Regions from separate parts of the Buttiauxella agrestis genome, predicted to be linked through region 2. Evidence: predicted binding sites of a transcription regulator. Region 2 holds the regulator's gene; the other holds the start of a gene.

Region 1 (3,427 bases), 1.8 Mb from region 2:
AACAATGTAAGGATAAGTTTGGCATAGGCATCTTAAACATTGCGTAACATCAGCGCATATATTATTTAAGAATCATCATATTGCTACAGCAACCTCATCCGTTACGCTTAGCAGTCTATTAACCTATTAATAAGAGGCATATATGCGTAGGATGATTCGCGCGATAATCATAATAGCGCTTCTGTGGATAGGCTTGCTGCTCTCAGGATACGGCGTTCTGATTGGAAGCCAGGAAAATGCTGCGGGTCTGGGTTTGCAGTGCAAATATCTTACTGCGCGAAATATAACCACAGCCCAGTTTATACATAGCAATAGCGGAATTATAGGGCTTACTGATTGCCCGATATTGCGCAAAAATGCCAAAGTTATCGACAATGGTCAGTAAAGAGACTGAATGAAAAAACGCCGCTATTACGCGGCGTTGATTATTTCATCAGAATGGATATTCGTGATAACCCATTTGCTCAGAAATAGTACGAGCGGCATCATGAAGCATCGCCACATATTCATGAAGTCTGTCTTCAGAGAAACGTAACGTCGGGAATGAAATACTCAAACCTGCAATCACAACACCGAAACGATCGAATACCGGCACGCCGATACAGCGCAAACCTTCTTCTTGTTCCTGATTATCTTCGCCATAGCCCTGCTCGCGAACGGTATCCAGCACTTTCAGCAATTCATCAGTGCTGGTAATTGTGCGTTCAGTACTACGTGTGTATTCCACATCAGCAAGAATTTCACGCACTTCTTCGCGGTCACGCCAGGCCAGCAGGACTTTACCAATCGCTGTACTGTAGAGCGGATTACGACGACCAATGCGCGAATACATGCGCAGGTTGTACATGGAATCAATTTTGTGGATATAGACAATACTGTCTTCATCCAACGCACCCAGGTGGATGGTTTCTTTTGTCAGACGCGACAACTCGCGCATCTGAATGTCCGCACTACGAATCAAATCAACGTTTTGCAACGCGCGTGCGCCCAACTCAAATAGCTTCAGCGTCAGCGAGTACTTTTCGGATTCGCCTTCCTGCGCCACATAACCCAGGGATTTCATTGTCTGCAAAAAGCGATAGACGGTGCTTTTTGACATCATTACGCGTTGCGATAATTCAGTGATACCAATTTCGCGTTCTTCGCCAAGAGCCTGTAAGATGCCAAAAACTTTCAGGACAGAAGAGACAGAATCAGGTTGTTTATCCAGATCTGCGATTGCCATTAAATCACCTCGATCGCATTTGTTTTATAAAAATCAGAACCGGTTTTTAGTATAAGTTGACTACCATGTCATCGCAATGAATCTATTCTATTTCGTTACAAATCTGCGACATATCCCGTAAATTTAGTGCTATTATTATTTCTCTTCGAATATCGCCTCGTGAAGTCAAACATTCCTATGGATAAAACCCTTGCTGATGGGCTGCCATTGCCGCAGCGCTATGGTGCTATTTTAGCCATTGCGTTAGGTATAACCATGGCCGTACTTGATGGCGTAATCGCAAACGTCGCCCTTCCCACCATTGCCCGAGAACTTAATGCCAGCCCGGCAGAATCCATCTGGATTGTGAACAGTTACCAAATTGCGATAATTGTTTCGTTACTTTCTATGTCGTTCCTGGGGGATATATTTGGTTATCGCCGGGTATATCAGTGCGGATTAATTCTGTTCTGCATGACCTCCCTTTTTTGTGCGTTATCAAATTCGTTACCCATGCTCACATTTGCACGTGTACTCCAGGGGTTTGGCGGTGCGGCATTAATGAGCGTTAATACCGCACTCATTCGGCTTATTTATCCGCAAAAATACCTTGGCCGCGGTATGGGAATTAACTCGTTTATTGTTGCCGTTTCATCTGCTGCCGGGCCAACTATTGCCGCCGCTATTTTGTCCGTTGCATCATGGAAATGGTTGTTTTTGATTAACGTTCCGATTGGCATCGTTGCTCTCATCCTGGCTTTGCGTTTTCTGCCACCAAACCAACAAAAATCACAGGGCCAGCGCTTCGACATACCCAGCGCTATCATGAATGCTCTAACGTTTGGTTTGCTCATCTCCGCGATAAGCGGTTTTGCTCAGGGACAATCTGGTTGGCTGATTATCGGAGAGCTGGCTGCGCTAGCCGTGATTGGGTTCTTCTTTGTCCGCCGACAACTGACTCTTCCCTTCCCTTTATTGCCAGTCGATTTACTGCGTATTCCGATATTTTCGCTGTCTATTGGGACGTCAGTCTGTTCCTTTGCGGCGCAAATGCTCGCCATGGTTTCGCTGCCTTTCTTCCTGCAATCGACGCTGGGACGCAGTGAAGTAGAAACCGGCCTGCTGCTCACTCCCTGGCCGATTGCGACGATGATCATGGCTCCCATTGCGGGACATTTAATTGAACGAGTTCATGCGGGGCTGCTTGGTGGGATTGGTTTAGCCGTGATGGCCTGCGGTTTGTTTGCACTGGCACTGTTGCCTCATAACCCGTCGGATATCGATATCATCTGGCGCATGGTTTTGTGTGGAGCCGGTTTTGGATTGTTCCAGTCACCAAACAATCATACCATTATCTCCTCTGCTCCACGTCACCGCAGCGGTGGTGCCAGCGGCATGTTAGGCACCGCCCGGTTACTCGGTCAGAGTTGTGGCGCTGCCTTGGTAGCTCTGATGTTCAACCTGTTCACCACTCACGGTACGCACGCCTCGTTATTGTTGGCTGGCAGTTTTGCCACTGTCGCCGCCATTGTCAGTAGCTTACGGATGTCTCAGTCTCGACTGCCACAGGCATAAAAAAAGGCGTGCCAACGATGGCACGCCTTTTTAACTCAATTTAATCCTACTTCAGGTATTCACCATTACGCAGCGCTTCAATACGTTTATCCAATGGCGGGTGAGTCATGAACAATTCGCTCATTGACTTAGCCTTACCATTGATGCAAAACGCCATCATGCTGCTGGCTTCTTGCGGTTCATAGCTGGTTTTCAGACGCTGCAAAGCGGCAATCATTTTTTCACGACCGACCAGTTTTGCAGAACCGGCATCAGCGTGGAATTCACGGTGGCGTGAGAACCACATGGTGATAATGCTCGCCAGGATACCGAATACCAGCTCCAGCACTGTCGCAATCGCAAAATAAACGAACGGGTTGCCGTTGTTACTTTCACCTTCATCCCGGTTTCCGGACAAGAAGCCAGAGGCGACCTGCGCAATGATACGAGAAATGAAGATGACGAAGGTGTTCACCACGCCCTGAATCAGGGTCATCGTGACCATGTCACCGTTCGCGATATGGCTAATTTCGTGAGCGATAACCGCTTCCGCTTCATCACGGCTCATGTTCTGCAACAGGCCTGTACTAACCGCAACCAGTGATGCATTACGACGTGCGCCGGTCGCGAACGCGTTGATGTCTGGCGCATGGTAAACAGCCACCTGTG
Region 2 (3,427 bases):
CGGCGGTGTCGCGCGTCATGAGATCATTTTGCGATTGCGTGACGGTATTGAGGCGCGGTGTCTGGTGGTAAAGCGCGAGACAAATCGCATCGAGCAGCGTGGTTTTCCCGGCTCCTGTTGGCCCGGTTATAGCAAATAAACCGTTGCTGGCGAACGGTTCGCGGGTGAAATCGACTTTCCATTCCCCTTTCAGGGAGTTGAGATTTTTTAAGCGCAGGCTAAGGATTTTCATGCTTCTTCCTCCACGTCATGCAGGCTCGCCACCGTTTGGGCAAATAGCGTTCGCAAACGTTGTGCGCGTTCTTCGGAAGTGTCTTCCTGAACCAGGCGGCGCTCAAAAACCTCTTCAACCGTCAGCTCACTCAGCGTTTCTTTATGCTGTTGGGCGATAACGCGCTCGCGCTGTTCGCGGCTGCGGCGCAGCAACACCACTTCGACGGGGAGCGTTTCGGTTAATTGCTGAATATGGCGTTGCATATCATGCAGATATTCTTCGGTAGCGATTTCAATATCCAGCCAAACTTTGGGTTCTGCTGGTGCATCGCGCCACTGCGCGAGTTGCTGTTCGATTTCACTCAGAGAACCTTTGATGACCGCTAAAGGCTGGCTGACAGGCACCGTCAGCGGAGTTACTTCATGAAGCACGCCTTCGGCAAACTCAACCAGATAAACACTTTTGCTCTTGCCCGTTTCGTCAAAACTTAACGGGATGGGCGAGCCGCTATAACGAATGTGTTCAGTGCCACCAATGAGTTGGGCGCGATGGATATGGCCGAGTGCGATGTAATCGGCTGCCGGGAAATGCTGCGCCGGGAAAGCATCGAGCGTGCCGATGTAAATATCGCGTACCGCGTCACTTTTGGTCACGCCGACGGTGGTTAAATGGCCGGTAGCGATAATCGGCAGCCTCGTATCCGCCCGTAATTCGCAGGCTGCGTTGTAACACTGCTGGTAATGTTCGCTGATGGCTTCCATCAATGAACGCTGCTTTTCGTGGCCGGAAAGTCCCGCCTGGCTATTTTGAATATCCCGGGGGCGCAGGAACGGAATCGGACAAAGAATCGCACCCGGTTCCCCCGATTTAGTGTTGAGTACGATAGCTTGCTGGCTGGCATCATGCCGCGCACTGGCGATGACATAAGTATTCAGGCACGCCATTAATTCGCGAGATTCATTCAGCGTGGCGACGGAATCGTGGTTTCCCGCCAGCACTACAAGGGAACAGCCGGTTTGCTGCAGTTGCACCACAAAACGGTTATACAATTCGCGCGCGTAACTCGGCGGCGAACCGGTATCAAAAATATCGCCTGCGACAATTATCGCATCCACATCATGCTCGACTGCGGCTTGCAGCAACCATTCAAGGAATGCCTGGTGCTCCGGCCCACGGCTTTTGGTATAAAAATTTTGACCAAGATGCCAGTCTGATGTGTGAATAATGCGCATTGGTTGTCCCTTGGCATAAAAAAGCGTGGCGGGATTATAAAGCGGATGAGCAAGAACGACACAATTGAGTGTCATAATTCATTGTGATGAGTCGCCAGGCATTTATGTTTTTCATAAATCTGTCATAAATCTGACGCATAATGGCACCGCATTGAAACAACAATAATTATTCCTTGAGCAGGGCGAATCATGGCGAAGCGTATTTTAGTCGTAGAAGATGAAGCTCCAATCCGTGAAATGGTGAGCTTTGTGCTCGAACAAAACGGTTTTCATCCTGTAGAAGCGGAAGATTATGACGCCGCAGTGAATCTGCTTATCGAACCCTTTCCGGATTTAATTTTACTGGACTGGATGTTACCGGGTGGTTCAGGTATTCAATTCATTAAGCATCTGAAACGTGAAGCATTAACACGTGAAATCCCTGTCATGATGCTGACGGCGCGTGGTGAAGAAGAAGACCGCGTGCGAGGGCTTGAAGTTGGGGCCGATGACTATATTACCAAACCGTTTTCCCCGAAGGAGCTGGTGGCACGCATTAAAGCTGTGATGCGCCGTATCTCTCCGATGGCGGTGGAAGAGGTGATTGAGATGCACGGACTGAGCCTGGATCCGTCATCGCACCGCGTCATGACCGGTGAGAACCCATTAGATATGGGGCCAACAGAATTTAAATTATTACACTTCTTTATGACGCACCCGGAGCGGGTGTATAGCCGTGAACAATTGCTTAATCATGTATGGGGCACCAATGTTTATGTCGAAGACCGAACGGTGGACGTACATATTCGGCGGTTACGCAAAGCGCTTGAACATAGCGGGCACGACAGGATGGTACAAACAGTACGCGGTACGGGTTATCGGTTCTCAACCCGCTTTTAATTCCTTGTCAGGAGAGTGACGCGTGCTGGAAAGGTTGTCATGGAAAAGGTTGGTGATGGAGCTGGTGCTCTGTTGCATACCTGCCGCCATCTTAGGTCTTATTTTCGGCCATTTACCGTGGTTTTTATTACTGGCAGTCACCGGACTGCTGGTTTGGCATTTCTGGAATTTACTGCGTTTATCGTGGTGGCTGTGGGTGGATCGCAGTATGACGCCGCCGCCAGGGCGCGGGAGTTGGGATCCCCTGTTGTACGGTCTTCATCAGATGCAGCTGCGCAACAAAAAGCGCCGCAAAGAGTTAGGCAATCTGATTAAGCGTTTTCGTAGCGGAGCCGAATCTCTGCCCGATGCGGTGGTTCTGACCACGGAAGAAGGGACGATTTTTTGGTGTAACGGTCTGGCGCAACAATTGCTGGGGTTACGCTGGCCGGACGATAACGGGCAGAACATCCTTAACTTGCTGCGCTACCCGGAATTTACTCGCTATCTGTCGCAAAAAGAGTTTTCACGTCCGTTAACTTTGGTACTCAATACGGGCCGCCATCTGGAGTTCCGTGTGATGCCCTACAGCGATGAGCAGTGGCTGCTGGTGGCGCGAGATGTGACTCAGATGCACCAGCTCGAAGGGGCGCGACGTAATTTCTTTGCTAACGTCAGTCACGAACTGCGAACGCCGCTCACGGTGCTGCAAGGTTATCTGGAGATGATGCAGGACCAGACGCTTGAAGGACCGCTGCGTGAGAAAGCATTAGGCACGATGCGCGAGCAAACTTCGCGCATGGAAGGGTTGGTTAAGCAGCTTCTGACCCTTTCAAAAATAGAAGCCGCTCCGGCGATGGTGCTCAATGAAAAGATTGATGTGCCGCTGATGCTGCGTGTTGTAGAGCGTGAGGCGCAAACTCTCAGCCATGAACGGCAGACGATACAATTTGATATCGACCCCACGCTGAAAGTCTTTGGCAATGACGAGCAACTGAGGAGTGCGATTTCCAACCTTGTTTATAACGCGGTCAACCATACGCCAGAAGGCACGCATATTACGGTGAGCTGGAAACGCGTGGCGGGCGGGGCAAGTTTTAGCGTGACGGATAATGGCCCTGGG

The links. Region 2 encodes PhoB, which activates phosphate uptake and scavenging genes when phosphate is short. Its sites were predicted from a motif close to CTGTCATAAAACTGNCNNAT; they were not measured.
Region 1: kdgR (DNA-binding transcriptional regulator KdgR) is a predicted target of PhoB. The motif match lies at 1,318-1,337, and genes of this name have one in related genera.

Annotation. Positions count from the first base shown of each region.
Region 1 covers NZ_UIGI01000001.1:2,109,589-2,113,015, reverse strand. Annotated here, with positions in the region: gene DY231_RS10240 (YobH family protein) at 143-385, shown strand; gene kdgR (DNA-binding transcriptional regulator KdgR) at 434-1,225, opposite strand; gene DY231_RS10230 (MFS transporter) at 1,403-2,779, shown strand; gene htpX (protease HtpX) at 2,826-3,427, opposite strand, start outside.
Region 2 covers NZ_UIGI01000001.1:3,889,464-3,892,890, reverse strand. Annotated here, with positions in the region: gene sbcC (exonuclease subunit SbcC) at 1-232, opposite strand, end outside; gene sbcD (exonuclease subunit SbcD) at 229-1,446, opposite strand; gene phoB (phosphate response regulator transcription factor PhoB) at 1,636-2,325, shown strand; gene phoR (phosphate regulon sensor histidine kinase PhoR) at 2,348-3,427, shown strand, end outside.